Regions from separate parts of the Microbacterium luteolum genome, predicted to be linked through region 1. Evidence: predicted binding sites of a transcription regulator. Region 1 holds the regulator's gene; each other region holds the start of a gene.
The links. Region 1 encodes LexA, which represses DNA repair genes until DNA is damaged. Its sites were predicted from a motif close to TCGAACANNTGTTCGA; they were not measured.

Region 1 (3,702 bases):
CCTCGGGGTTGGCCGGCGCGTATGCGAACGCGTGCACCGGGCCATGGGCTCCCTCCACGAGGATCGGTGCGGCCGGCGGCATCCAGGCCGTGTCGACCGGTTCTCCGCCCGTCACGGCGACCGTCTCGCCGGAGTCCAGGTCGACGCACCAGACGCCGGGCGTCGTCGTCGAGCTGTTGCCGGAGAGCAGCACGCGCGAGCCGGACACGTCGTCGACGCTCACATGGCCGTCGCAGGGGACATCGAGTGTGCGGGTGGTGCCGTCAGCGGCGATCTCGACGACCTCATCGCGGCCGTTCGTACGCACGGCGACGATGCGGCCGTCGTCGAGGGGCTGGTACCAGCGGTTGCCGAGCACCCAGAGGCCGTAGCCGGTGTCGGCGTCGCTCGAAGTGATCGCCTCCGGAGTGTTCACACGCGCCAGCGGGTCCAGGGACAGACGCTGCAACTGCCAGCGGCCGGTCGGGTCGTCGGCGTAGAGCAGCTCGGTGTCGCTGAGCCATTCGGGCTGGAGGGCGGCGGTGGTCGAGACCGATGCGAACGACTGGTTCTCGATCGTCGTGACCGACAGGAGTGCACTCTCCCACGGCATCCGCACCCCGCTCCACTCGACCCACGCGATCCGTGCCCCATCGGGGGAGAGAGCGGGATGCACGAAGAACGCACTGCCCTGCACCAGGACGCCGATCGCCGTCGGATCGTCCGCCGCAGACCCGTCCGTCGGGATCTCCACGATCCCGCGGATCTGCGGATCTCCCCGAAGGTCCTCCCGCACGGCGAGAAGGCGCCCCTGCTGCAGGCTGAGCCCACCGTGCGATGGCCCCGCGGCGGTGAGCGGCATCGGCGCTGCACCGGGCACGAGCCGGTACACGCGCTGGTCGCCCGCGTCGACGAAGTACAGCGTGCCATCGGCATCCGCCGTCCAGGCACCGCCCCCGTACTCGTGCACGCGCGACCGCGCACTCCACGGCGCGGGGAGGATCACCGCGCCGCTCGAGCTGCGGACGGTCACGCGCCCTCCCTCGGCAGGGACCGACTCGCCCCACCAGATCTCCGAGCCGACGAACCGTGCGCCGTCGATGCGAGGAGCGGATGCCGCGACGGATGCGGCGGAGAAGGGGGAAGGCCAGGAACCGTACGGTGACGACATGTTTCGAGCCTAGGCGGCATGCGCTGCGGCGCGTGAGCTGTGCATGTCCGGGCACGCTGTGAAAGCGAAAGCCGCCCTTCTGAACGTCCAGGAGGGCGGCTTTCGTGGTCGTGATCGACGGATGCCGGTCGGCCATGCCGGTCAGACCGCGCGGAGCACCGCCACGACCTTGCCGAGCACGGTGGCCTCGTCGCCGAGGATGGGCTCGAACGCGGAGTTGCGGGGGAGCAGCCAGGTGTGCCCGTCGCGGCGGCGGAAGGTCTTCACCGTCGCCTCGTCGTCGAGCATGGCGGCGACGATCTCGCCGTTCTCCGCGCTGTTCTGCGCGCGGATGACGACCCAGTCGCCGTCGCAGATCGCCGCATCGATCATCGACTCGCCGGAGACCTTGAGCATGAAGAGGTCGCCCTTGCCCACGAGCTGGCGGGGGAGAGGGAAGATCTCCTCGACCTGCTGCTCCGCGGTGATGGGTACGCCCGCCGCGATCCGGCCGACGAGGGGGACGAGTGCGGCGTCACCGACGGGCGTGGCCACGTCTGCCGGGTTCTCGCCGCTCGTGCCGGGAAGGTCGATCAGCACCTCCATCGCGCGGGTCTTGCCGGGGTCGCGGCGCAGGTAGCCGCTCAGCTCGAGCTGACCGAGCTGGTGGGTCACGCTCGAGAGCGACTTGAGCCCGACCGCGTCGCCGATCTCGCGCATGCTCGGCGGGTAGCCGTGGTGGGCGATGGAGGTCTGGATGACCTCGAGGATCGCCATCTGCTTCGGGCTGAGGCTCTTCCGACGGCGCGTCCGAGGAGCCTCCTGCTCCGGGGCTGAGTTCTCGCTCATGATGCTCCTTCAGTACGCGATCCGACGTTCCTCTTCGAATGTCGGAGGCCCGTGGTGGGGTGTTCTTATCGAAACCGTATCCGAGTATCGGGCTGATCTGGAAGATCTGTTCGAGCGTGTCGGAAGATTCGGGGATCCGATTTCGAAGAACAGTTGACAGATGTTCGAACTCGAAGATATCTTCGGAACGTAGCTTCGCATTCACGGCTCCCGGCCGAGACGCGAATGCGAACGCTACGCCAACTTCACCGCCGGCCCAGCCGACGGGGACAGGGTAAGGAGCCCGACATGAGCAGCATCAGCATCAGCACCGCAGCGGTCATCCCGGCACGTCCGGCGACGCGGTCGCGGTTGCGACTGACCGCTCGTGGCCGTGGCGTCCTGCTGGCCGTCGCCGCGGTTCCGCTCGCGATCGGCATCGCGGTCGCAGCGATCAGTGGTGGTAGCGCCATCGCCGCGAGCGACGACACCGCAGGCAGCTTCGGCACGGCCGACTTCCAGACGGTGACGGTCCTCCCGGGCGATACGCTCTGGTCGATCGCGAACACGGTCGCCCCGACCGCCGACCCGCGCGATGTGATCGGCGAGATCAGCCGGCTCAACATGCTGCGCGGTGGAGCACTGCAGATCGGCCAGGAGCTCGCGATCCCGGCGCAGTACGCGGACTGACGTCACGCGGTGGGCACGCGGCCTAGCATGGAAGGGTGACTTCCTCACTCGACGCCCTCCCGCTCCGTGATGATCTGCGCGGGCTCACCCCGTACGGTGCGCCGCAGGCACCACTCCCGATCGCGCTGAACGTCAACGAGAATACGCATCCGGTTCCCGACGCCGTCGCGAGCGACATCCTCGACGACATCGCCGTCGCGCTCCGCGATGTGAACCGGTATCCGGATCGCGAGTTCACGACACTGCGAGAGGGATTCGCGGATTACCTCGGCCACGGTCTCACCCCGGATCAGATCTGGGCGGGCAACGGCTCCAACGAGGTTCTCCAGCACATCCTCCAGGCCTTCGGCGGCCCCGGACGCACGGCGTTCAGCTTCGCCCCGACGTACTCCATGTACCCGCTCATCTCACAGGGCACGGGTGCGCGCTGGATCGCCGGCACGCGCCAGCCCGACTACACGATCACGCCCGACGAGGCGGCGGAGCAGGTCCGTGCGGTGGACCCCGACGTGATTCTGCTGTGCTCGCCGAACAACCCGACGGGCACTCCGCTCGGACTCGACGTGATCGAAGCGGTGTACGAAGAGGCACGCGGCATCGTCGTCGTCGACGAGGCCTATCAGGAGTTCGCGCCGCGCGACGCGGCATCCGCTCTCACCCTGCTCGAGGGCCGTCCGCGCCTCGCCGTCTCGCGCACGATGAGCAAGGCGTTCGCGTTCGCCGGCGCCCGCGTGGGGTACCTCGCAGCGGATCCGGCCTTCATCGACGCGCTGCGCCTCGTGCGGCTGCCGTATCACCTCAGCGCCCTCACCCAGGCGGCCGCGGTCGCGGCACTGCGCAACTCCGACGTCATGCTCGGCATGGTCGAGGAGATCATCGAGCAGCGCGACCGCATCTCGGTGACGCTCGAGGCTCTGGGTTACACGCCTCACGAGTCCTGGTCGAACTTCGTGCTCTTCGGCGGCGTCGCCGACCCTCGTGCGACGTGGCAGCAGCTCTACGATCGAGGCGTGCTCATCCGCGACGTCGGGATCCCCGGCCACCTCCGCGTGACT
Region 2 (3,702 bases), on a different contig from region 1:
GTCGGGGGCACCGATCTCGATCCACGCCATGATCGCCCCGGTCATGTCGCGCACGATCACCGCGGGCTCCTCGGTCGACGAGATGCCGTCGCCGAAGGCGATCCCCTCCGCATGCTCGAGGCCGTGGGCCAGGACGCGGGTGACCATGTAGGCGTCGGTCTCGGACGGATGCCGCGCGACGCGCAACGTGTAGTCCTCGTAGACGCCCCGATCGGTGTCGGCCAGTTGGACGTCGAACGTGTGCATCGTGGAGCCGGTAGCCATAACCACCGAGCCTACGCGGCGGCGGCGGCGCGACCGGTCAGAACAGCATCGGCTGCGCGGGGGATGCCGCGCCCGACCTCGTCGTCCGGAATGTGACGGCTGTGCTCGAGGAGCCGGCGCTCTGATCGCCACCCTGACGCCAGATCGACTCGACGTGCCCTTGCCCCGGACGGATTCCGCGCTGCGGATAGTCGTCTTCGTGCCGGCCGTCGAGGCCATGCATGCGGATCAGCGGCCGCGCGCGTTTGGCTAGCCATTGCCGGTAGCCCTTCGGCGCCTCGGCGGAGACGCCGGGATATAGCCCGCGGTACGACGAGACGAGGTCGGGGCGCGCCTCGCCGAGCCACTGGAAGAACCACGGCTTCACCCCAGCGCGGAGGTGCAGGGCTCCGTAGATCACGCTACGGGCTCCGGCGGTCTTGATGCGGGCCAGCGCGTCGTCGATGGCGACGACCGAGTCGGTCATGTGCGGCATGATCGGCATCAGGAACACGGTGACCCGGAATCCGGCATCCGCCAGCGCCCGCACGGTGTCGAGCCGAGCCTGGGTCGTCGGGGCTCCCGGTTCGATCGCCTTCTGCAGGTCGTCGTCGTACATGGCGATCGACATCTGCACGTCGATGGGCACGCGCTCGGCAGCCTTCACGAGCAGCGGGATGTCCCGCCGGATCAGCGTGCCCTTGGTGAGGATCGACATCGGCGTGCCGGACGCCGCGAGCGTCTCGATGATCCCGGGCATCAGCTTGTAGCGCCCCTCGGCCCGCTGGTACGGGTCGGTGTTGGTCCCGAGTGCGACGGTCTCGTGTTGCCAGCTGCCCTTGCGCAGCTCTTTCTCGAGCACCTCGACGACGTTCACCTTGACGACGATCTGCGAGTCGAAGTCGGCGCCCCCATCGAGGTCGAGATACTCGTGTGTTCCGCGGGCGAAGCAGTAGACGCAGGCATGACTGCATCCACGGTACGGGTTGATCGTCCAGGCGAACGGCATGCGCGAAGCGCCCGGAACATGGTTCAACGCGGACTTCGAGAGCACCTCGTGGAACGTCATGCCGGCGAACTCGGGGGTCGTCACCGACCGCAGCACGCTCGACCGGTCTTCGAGACCGGGGAGTGCCGCGGCATCCGTCTCTCCGAGCTTCTGTCCCTGCCAGCGCATGCTTCATTCGAACATGTGAACGAAGTTAACGCAAGCGAGATTCGAAGTAATGTGCCATCATCCACAGATGGCTTGAAGTAGCGGTATGTCGCAACCCGTACTCGCGTGATGGCCGTATCGGGGGAGAATGGGAGCGATGCTTTCCTCGCCGCACGCCCAGCACGCGGCTCCGCGCTCCCCGATCCGCGGTCCCGCACTGCCCATCGGTGTCGCCGTGACCGCGATCGGGATGCTGTTCTCCATCGCGTCCGCACCGATGGACACGTCAGTCGAGCCCGCGTCGATGCCGGAGCCGGTCGCGGTGGTGCAGGTGCCGACGGTGAAGGTGGGCGCGACCATCGCGGCCGATCCGTGCGCCGAGCCCTCGGTGCTGGAGTCTCTCGCGAGCGGCGACGATGCGGCGACGATCGCCGGCTTCGGCGGGGGCGAGAACTTCCGTGCTGCTGTCGTCGCGGGGAATGCGCCGTGCATCTCGCTCAGCGATCCGTCGCGGCTCTGGGTGGTCGTCAACAAGACCCGCCCGCTGGATCCGATCGAGTTCGAGCCTGCGTCGCTGGATTCGGTGCCCCTGCAGATGACGACGCTCTCCGGGCTCGTGCGCTCGGACGTCGCGGTCGCCGTCGGCCAGATGGCCGATGCGGCCTCGGCGTCCGGCGTCGGGGTCATCGGGGCGAACAACGGCTACCGGTCCTACAGCCTGCAGGTGTCGACGTACGATTCGCATGTCCGCGCCGAGGGGCAGGAGGGAGCGGATGCCGGTTCGGCCAGGCCCGGCCACAGCGAGCATCAGACGGGGCTCGCGCTCGACGTCGTCGCGTGCGGAGGGGGCTGCGGAGGGCTCGACGACTTCGGCGCCACGGCGCAGAGCGACTGGGTCGCTGCGCACGCTTGGGAGTACGGGTTCATCGTCCGCTACGAGGGCGTCGGCACCCCGGTGACCGGATATTCGCCCGAGCCGTGGCACCTGCGCTATGTCGGCGTCGACATCGCTGCCGCCTATCACGCGGGCGGATTCCACACGCTCGAGGAGTTCTTCGGGCTGCCCGCGGCGCCCGACTACGCCTACTGACCCGGCCGGACTGCCGGGTTTGCGGCATCCCACAAGCGCGGTACCCAGTGTCACCTTCTGTGGGATGCATTCTCACAATGACCTGCTGTGCGTCGGCATCCGGACATAGAATCGCCGGAGCAATGAGGCACGACACGTTCAGGAGGATCGCATGGAACGCGACATCTACGAAGAGGATCACGAGGCATTCCGCGACCTCGTCAAGGATTTCGTCAAGCGCTACGTCACCAACGAGACGATCGAGAAGTGGAACGCCGACGGCGAGGTCGACCGGGCCACGATGCTCGCCGCGGGCGAGGCCGGGATCATCGGCCTGTCGGTTCCCGAGGAGTTCGGCGGCGCCGGGATGCTGCAGGATTACCGCTTCCGTGCCGTCGTGAACGAAGAGGTCATCGCGGCCGGTGCGGGTTCGCTCGCCGGCGCGTTCGGCATCCAGGATGACCTGGCCGTGCCGTACCTCGTGCACATGGGCACGCAGGAGCAGAAGGAGAAGTGGCTGCCCCGCATGGCCACCGGTGAGGTTGTCGGCGCTCTCGCCATGACCGAGCCCGGTGCCGGATCCGACCTCCGTGGCATCAAGACCACCGCGAAGAAGGTGGACGGCGGCTACATCGTCAACGGTGCGAAGACGTTCATCTCCTCCGGCGCGACCGCCGATCTCGTCGTCACGTTCGTGAAGACGGGCGAGGGCAACCGTCCCGACGCGTTCAGCCTCGTGCTGATCGAGAACGGCATGGAGGGCTTCGACCACGGCAAGAAGCTGCACAAGATGGGCTTCCAGGGTCACGACACCGCCGAGCTGTCGTTCAGCGACGTGTTCGTGCCAGAGGAGAACCTCATCGGTGGCGTCGAGGGCAAGGGCTTCGTGCAGCTCATGATGAACCTTCCCCTCGAGCGGCTGTCGATCGGCGTCGCCGGAGCTGCGGCCGCGCAGGCCGCGCTCGACTGGACCGTCGCGTACACGAAGGACCGCGAGGCCTTCGGCGAGCGGATCATCGACTTCCAGAACACCCGTTTCAAGATCGCCGACATGGCCACCACGGTCGACGCGCTCTGGGCCTACATCGACCGCGCACTGCTCGCGTACTCGAAGGGCAAGCTCTCGGCCGAAGAGGCCGCGAAGGTCAAGTTCTGGGCGACCGAACGCGAGTGGGAGGTGCTCGACACCGGCGTGCAGCTGCACGGAGGCTACGGCTACATCACCGAGTATCCG
Region 3 (3,702 bases), 120 kb from region 1:
ACCGAGATCGCCCAGACGGCGACCGAGGGTTGGCTTCCGGAGAACGCGCAGAACCGTATGGACACCCTGCTGACCTCGTCGTACAGCGGCGACACCGTCATCGACGGCGTCCTCTCGCCGAACGACACGCTTGCCCGCGCCATCATCACCTCGGTGCAGCAGGCCGGAAAGCCCGTCCCGGTCGTCACGGGTCAGGACTCCGAGGTCGAGTCGGTGAAGTCGATCATGGAGGGCATCCAGTACTCCACGATCAACAAGGACACCACGCTCCTCGTCGAGCAGGCCATCAAGATGGTCCAGCAGCTGCAGAAGGGCGAGGAGGTCGACGTCAACGACACCGAGTCCTACGACAACGGCGCCAAGGTCGTCCCGGCGTACCTGCTCGACCCGGTCATCGTCACGAAGGAGAACGCGGCCGAGGCATACGCCAACGTCCCGAGCCTCCTCGAGATCGTGAAGTCGTACCAGTAAGACACCCGTCCTCTTCGAGGACATCACACGAGCCGTCCGGCCGAGCCTCCTCGCGAGGATCGGTCCGGGCGGCTCGTTCGTGTGCGGGCCTCGGCAGTCGGGTAGTTCGACCCGCTAGATCTTCAACGTCAGAACGGAGCTGCAACCGTTCCGGCTTCTGCAAAAGTGACGGTGTTCTGCGCGGGAGGCTCGTCGACGTGGATGCGGCCTGTCGGGCTGGTCCATTCGAGAACTCCGCCCGGTCCCTGTCGGACGTGCCATGGCGAATGGTGCTTCAGCATGTGATGCCGTCGGCAGAACGCCGCGAGGTTCTCGTGGGAGGTGGCCCCTCCTGCGGCTGCGGCGACGTTGTGATCGACGTCGCATTTTCGTGCCGCCAGACCGCAGGTCGGAAAACGACATCGTTGGTCTCGCGCCCGGAGATGTCGTCGGAGTTGTTCGCTGGGACGATAGCGGTCGACGGAAAGCATCGCGCCGCTGGTCGGATGCGTGAAGACGCGATCCCAACCCCCTGCGGTCGCGGCGAAGAAGCGGACGGTCCACGAATCGAGCGGCATCGTGCCGTCCAGCTCGGCCGGAGGGGAGCACCGGCCCGCCGAGGAGGTCGTCTCGCCGTTCATCAGAGACGATGCGGGTACGGTGACCTCGACCCTGGCGTGAATCGCTTCGAGCAGCCCGTCTTCGGTGTCGTGCGCGGTTGGGGCGCCGGTGAGGACGAGGTCGGCGAGCAGATCGGCACGCAACTGATCGATCGTGCGTTCGTCTCGGACGCTGTCCGTCCCCTTCGCCGCTTTGACGTTCTCCTCCTTGAGGGCGTGCGCCATCTGCGAGAGCCGGTCGAACATGCCGTGCACCACGGCTGCGGAGCCGTGCATGCCGAGTTCGGCCATGCCGTCGTCGCCATCCTTGATCCACACCCGCCGCTTCTCGCGGGCCTCGCGATGCCGCTCCGTCACGGTGCGCTTCTGGTACTTCTCCGCGATCCGTCGGGCGATACGTCGCAGACGATTCGGCGACTCGACGGCCGCGGCCTCGATGACCTCCGCGGCGTAGTCCACGCGATCCGCCTCGTCGTCGAGATGCGCCCCGGCGTCGACGATGACCCGCGAGTGCGCCGCGCTGATCCGCCCTTCACCCTGTGCGTGCCAGACCGACGGGAAGCGGTCGACCAGCCACGACGCGTCGGACATCCGCCGCTCGACGGTCCGGTCGCTCACGCGCTGCACGGCACCGATCTCGGCGGCGACGGAACGGATCGTCATGTCCGCGCCATCGGGGTGGTGCGCCTGCTGCGCGATGTCGACGGCGAGCCGCCCGGCGAGAGCCAGCAACCCGTCGCGCGCGGCTTGCATGCTGCTCAACGTCGCCTCAGCGGCGGCCAACGACGCGACCAGATCGGCGAGCGCCGCCATCTGGGAATCCGTCGCATCGACCATCGCTTCCATGGCTTCAGTACACCAGGAACCACCGACATTCGAAAATATGTTCTAACCCGGCGGCCGAGCGGCCGAGCATGGTTCAGTCCGGCGCCGTCTGACGCGCCGCGCCGCGCTAATCCCAGATGGGGTCGTCGGGGTCGGGGGAGTCCGTGCCGTCGGCGTCGGTCATGATGCGCGCCTCAGCGATCCATGACGTCAGCCGACTGTCGTGGAGCATGTGCGGTCGCGGCGTGCCGAGAAGATCGGGGGTGGTCACGATGTCCAGCGGCTCATCGCTCGCGAAGACGACGACGTTGCTGAGCGGTCCTTCATCGTCGGTCGGTTCCGCCTCGAGAACGACGGCGACGTGCTCGAACACCGTGCTCAGGGTGGCCGCCTGTCGCCGTGAATACTCGAACGGATGCCCATCGAGCAGGTTGACCGCCACGACACCGTCGGCTGCGGAGCGCGCCGCGACCCGGCGGTAGAACTCCTGGCTGGCCACACGGTGTCTGATGACGGCGGCATCCCAGAGATCGACGACGGTGAAGCGCGCATTGACCCATTCGGTGTCGTCGGCGGTGGCGCCCGTCGCTGCGGCGCCGAGCGCGGAGGAAGGGGATGACGGAACCGACGATCGCCCCTCGCCGGAAAACTCCGCGTCTGCGACAACTCGCGCATCGCCGAAGATGACTCGCAGGTCGGCGCCGGCGGGAAGAGGCAGTGCGGCGATCACCGCTTCATAGAGAGTGGGCTCGAACTCGACCACGAGTTGAGGCGACCCGGCACGGGTGGCCTGCACGTAGCGTGCCAGCGTGAGTGCTCCGGCCCCCAGGTGCACGGTGAACAACGGCTCACCGGGCTCGGCCGCGGCATCGATCGCTCTGGCGATGTGCCGGATGTAGGCGTAATCGAGGGAGGTGGGGTCGGTCATCGAGACGACGGACTGCGGAATCCCATCGACGCTGAGCTCGTAGCGACCGGGACGCTTCCTGGATTGCACCAGCTTCGCCTTGCGATTGTCGAGCGAGAGCGAGAACACCCGGTGTTTCCTTGGCACCCGTCGATCTTAGATCGGGCGAGACCGGTCGGAGACCGCGAGTACCCTTGAGAGGACATGGCACATCTTCTCGGGGCCGAAGGCCTCCACCTCGAATATCCGACCAGGGTCGTCTTCGACTCCGTGACCCTCGGCATCGAGGAGGGCGACCGCATCGGCATCGTCGGCCGCAACGGTGACGGCAAGTCCAGCCTCCTCGGCATGCTGGCAGGGACCAAGGAGCCGAGCGCGGGGCGCGTCACCGTGCGCGGCGGCATCCGCATCGGCGTCCTCGATCAGGCCGACACGCTCGCCGACGACGTCACGATCAGTCAGGCCGTGGTCGGCGACATGCCGGAGTACGAATGGGCCGGCGACGCCCGCGTGCGCGACGTGATCGAAGGACTCCTGAAGGATCTGCCCTGGGATGCCGAGATCGGCTCGCTCAGCGGTGGCCAGCGCCGCCGTGTCTCGCTCGCGAAGCTGCTCGCGGGGGACTGGGACGTCGTCGCCCTCGACGAGCCCACCAACCACCTCGACGTGGAGGCGATCACCTGGCTCGCCGGACACCTCAAGCGGCGGTGGAACGCGAACTCCGGTGCCCTCCTGGTCGTCACTCACGATCGCTGGTTCCTCGACGAGATCTGCACCGAGACGTGGGAGGTGCACGACCGCATCGTCGAGCCGTTCGAGGGCGGCTACGCCGCGTACATCCTGCAGCGCGTCGAGCGGGACCGGATGAACGCCACGATCGAGGCGAAGCGCCAGAACCTC
Region 4 (3,702 bases), on a different contig from region 1:
GCCACTTCGATGTGTCGTGCTGGTTAGTCTACATGCGTGGAAAAAGAGTGCAAGGGCATGACTGGCCGGTCTCGGCATCCGCCATGCCCGGTCGCGCACACGGCTTGTCCGAGCGCGCAGACCTGCCACCGCTGTGCCGCTCAGGCGGCGATGTCGAATCGCGCCCGCCCACCCAGGCGCGGTGTGCGGGCGGGATCGATGTAGCGGGGTGGGGTGAACCAGACCCGGGCGGTGGTCCCGGTGCCGTCGATGTGGATGTCCCATCCGTTGTCGTGGATGCGGTGGTGGCAGGTCTCGCAGAGCAGCACCCCGTTGGTGAGGTCGGTGGGTCCGTGGTCGCGTTGCCACCACCGGATGTGGTGGGCTTTCGTCATCTCCGGTGGGAGTCCGCACATCGCGCACCCGCCGTCCCGTTCCACCAGGGCGAGGCGTTGCGGGCGGGTGAAGAGGCGTTTCTCCCGACCCCAGTCGAGGATCTCGCTGCGCCCGCCCATGACCCACGGGATCACCCCGCCCCCGGCGGCCATCCGCCGCGCCGCCCCGGCGCTGACGGGCTGGTCGAGTCCGTCGATCGTCGCCGACCCGGTCCCCGACTGGAGGTTGTCGAGAGTGACCCGCACCACGATGGTCGCTCCGGCGAGCGGCACCCGGGATTCGCATCCGAGGACGTGCGCGCAGAACACCGCGAGAGCATCGGCCTGGATCATCGACACCGTGCGGCGATCCGCATCCGCCGCCCCCGGATCCGGGGCATCCTTCCGGGCAGCGAACGCGGCGGACACGAATCCGCGGATCGCGGTCACCACCGGTGCCGCGGTCTCCGCATCGAGGACCGCGTTCAGGTGCACCATCCCGTCGCGTTCGAAGATCGTCAGCGATCTCTTCGCCCGCTTCTCCTCCTCCTTCGGCTCCACCCCGTCCGGGTCCAACCAGGCCTCCGCCCGCGTGATCAGCCTCCGCAACTCATCCAGCCCCAACCCGACCGCACGTTCGGTGAGCAGCGCCTCCGCCTCGGCAATGCGTTCCACTCCCGCCACCACCCGGCACCGGTCCAGCAGGGCGACGATCAGCGCTTCGGCCGGTACTCCGATCACCCCGGTAGCCAACGCCGCCCGCAGCACTTCATACCGGGCCGGCAACCTCCCACCGAGTAGATCCGTGCGGGGAGCGGTCGCCTCCCCCACTTTCACCAACCGGGACGCATCCCCCGACGACACCCCCGTGGTCGCGGCGATCAACTTCGCCGCCGACCGGAACCCGTGCTCTTTCGCCAGGCTCCCCGATCCGAGCTCGGCCCGCGACTCGTGAGAGATCCGTGCGGCCACATCGACATGCGCGGCATCCAGTTGACGCTGCACCACCCCGATCGTCGCCTCCACCGCGATCAACTGCTCCCGCGTCAACCCCGTCGCGTCATCCGCGCTCGCCCACACCGCATCGAGACGGGTGACCGCCTCCAACAATCCAGTGAGCTTCGACATACCCCCAGTTTACCGCGCGTCCACCCGACTTTCGAAGCTTTGTTCGATCCCATACCGGCCTATCGGCATATCGTGAAAGCACGGATCGTCAACCCAAACACGGACTCAATCCCTCCGAGTAGAGCCTCGCGACGGACCGTTCGCGGCCGACGTCGCTCACAGACGCGTGACAGCGGAAGCCGCACGGCCAACCGCAGCCGACGTCAGCAATCGAGGCCCCTCGCCTTCCGCAGCAGACATCGCCCGGCTTGCGGGAATCCCGCGAGACCCGCCCACGTTGTCCCCTTCGGACACCCCGAGGAAGGCGCACGATGACCACTCCGCCCCGCCGTTCGGCCTGGCCCCCGCTGCTGGTCGCCATCGCGCTCGAGGTGTCGGCGACTCTCGCGCTGCGTGCAGCCGAGGGCTTCACGCATCCGCTCTGGCTCATCGTCGTGGCAATCGGCTACAGCGGCTCTCTCTGGCTGCTGTCGATCGTCCTCGATCGCGGCATGCCGGTGGGTGTCGCGTACGGCATCTGGTCGGCGATCGGCGTGGTGCTCACGGCCGTGCTCGGGACCGTTCTGTTCGGCGAGCTCCTCGGGCCCGTGCAGATCATCGGTGTCGGCGTGATCGTGATGGGCGTGCTGCTGGTCGAGCTCGGCTCTCACAAGCGCGAGCCGGCGAAGGCCACCTCGTGACCTGGCTGCTGCTGGCCCTCGCGATCGCGAGCGAGGTCACCGCGACGTTGAGCCTGCGCGCTTCCGAGGGGCTTCGCCGCAAACGCTGGATCCCCGTGATCGTCGTGGGCTACCTCGCCGCATTCACCCTGCTCGGCACGATCCTCGCGATGGGGATGCCGGTCGGCGTGGCCTACGGCATCTGGGCCGCCGCCGGCGTGGCCCTCACCGCCGTGCTCGGTCGAGTGATCTTCAAGGACCACTTCTCCGCCATGATGGCGATCGGCGTCGCCCTGATCGCGGTCGGAGTGGCTCTCATCGAATTCGGCGGCGCGCACTGACGCACGCCCGCTGACGCACGCCCACTGACGCGCACGGCGCCCGCCGCGGGGTCACCACGCCCCGTCGGCCCTCACATCCCGGTCGACCCCGCAATCGGCGAGCGCGGCTCGCACCTCCGCACCGTGGTCGCGAGCCAGCGCCAGCGCGGCGTGATTCTGCTCCAGCTGATCGAGGCGGGAGGCACCGAAGAGGACGTTCGCCGTCGCCGGATTGGACAGGCAGAAGGCGATGCCGAGCGCGGCGGGAGAGACGCCGAATTCCCCCGCGACGCGCTCGATCTCCGGGTAGATCGCCGCGATCTGCTCGCGGATGCCGCCGACATCGGCGCCGATCTTCCGCTGCGGCGCGCGACCGGTGGCGAGGATGCCGCCCTCGAACACATCGGACGCCTGCAGGGTCAGCGTGCCGTCCGCGAACAGCGGTCCGTACGCCTGCCCCTCCGCCATCGAGCGCCGAGCGATGCCGTACTTCAGCTGCGCGAACACGGGACCCGCGACCCCCTGGGTCGCAGCCTCGGCCAAGGCATCCCGCGTGTGCTCGATCCGCCAGTTGTTGATGCCCCAGGAGTCGAGCAGCCCCTCCCCGATCAGTTCGCTCACGTCGGCGACCAGGCGCGGCATGTCGGGCGCGTCGATGTAGTCGCCCACCACGAGCGTGTCGAATCGATCCAGGCCGGCACGATCGAGGGACTCGACGATCTGCGCCCGGAATCCCTGGTTCGGCCAGTCCCACAGCCAGAGCTTGCCGCACAGGACGATCTCGGAGCGGTCCACTCCGCTCCTCCGGAGCGCCTCCCCGAAGAGGATGTCCGTCTTCGAGTTCTCGGCGTGCGGACCCATGTTGTAGTACGCGACGTCGAAGAATCCGGCATCGAGCTCGACGGCGCGACGGATCAGCGAGACCGCGTCGTCCTGCGACATCCGGTCCCAGGTGTTCCACGACCCGAGCGCGAGCGGCGGCACCGGTGCGCCGCCCGGGTGCAGCGACCTCCGGGCATATGTCTGATCGGGCATGACGGCTCCTCTGGGGTTTATCGACGGATGGGCGTTTCGTCTCGCTCCGCTCGCTCAACGAACGAGAGAGCACGCGCGTTTCGTCTCGCTCCGCTCGCTCAACGAACGAGAGAGCGTCTCGCTGCGCTCGCTCGACGAACGGGGTTGTGTTTTTCTATGTTTGTAGAATATAACGGAGACACCCCGTCGCAACACCGTCAGTGAGGA

Region 2: a site for LexA is predicted at 1,428-1,443, ahead of ABD648_RS09940 (Rv2578c family radical SAM protein). Genes of this name have one in related genera too.
Region 3: a site for LexA is predicted at 1,946-1,961, ahead of ABD648_RS19415 (HNH endonuclease signature motif containing protein). Genes of this name have one in related genera too.
Region 4: a site for LexA is predicted at 1,513-1,528, ahead of ABD648_RS06030 (HNH endonuclease signature motif containing protein). Genes of this name have one in related genera too.

What each region holds. Positions count from the first base shown of each region.
Region 1 is NZ_BAAAUN010000002.1:243,461-247,162, forward strand. It holds gene ABD648_RS19990 (alpha/beta hydrolase family protein) at 1-1,150, opposite strand, end outside; gene lexA (transcriptional repressor LexA) at 1,292-1,978, opposite strand; gene ABD648_RS20000 (LysM peptidoglycan-binding domain-containing protein) at 2,267-2,647, shown strand; gene ABD648_RS20005 (histidinol-phosphate transaminase) at 2,683-3,702, shown strand, end outside.
Region 2 is NZ_BAAAUN010000001.1:2,069,601-2,073,302, reverse strand. It holds gene ABD648_RS09945 (YaeQ family protein) at 1-264, opposite strand, end outside; gene ABD648_RS09940 (Rv2578c family radical SAM protein) at 302-1,420, opposite strand; gene ABD648_RS09935 (M15 family metallopeptidase) at 1,557-2,489, shown strand; gene ABD648_RS09930 (acyl-CoA dehydrogenase family protein) at 2,641-3,702, shown strand, end outside.
Region 3 is NZ_BAAAUN010000002.1:123,428-127,129, forward strand. It holds gene ABD648_RS19410 (substrate-binding domain-containing protein) at 1-471, shown strand, start outside; gene ABD648_RS19415 (HNH endonuclease signature motif containing protein) at 600-1,916, opposite strand; gene ABD648_RS19420 (spermidine synthase) at 2,023-2,892, opposite strand; gene ABD648_RS19425 (ABC-F family ATP-binding cassette domain-containing protein) at 3,007-3,702, shown strand, end outside.
Region 4 is NZ_BAAAUN010000001.1:1,228,353-1,232,054, forward strand. It holds gene ABD648_RS06030 (HNH endonuclease signature motif containing protein) at 141-1,481, opposite strand; gene ABD648_RS06035 (DMT family transporter) at 1,793-2,161, shown strand; gene ABD648_RS06040 (DMT family transporter) at 2,158-2,481, shown strand; gene ABD648_RS06045 (aldo/keto reductase) at 2,533-3,495, opposite strand.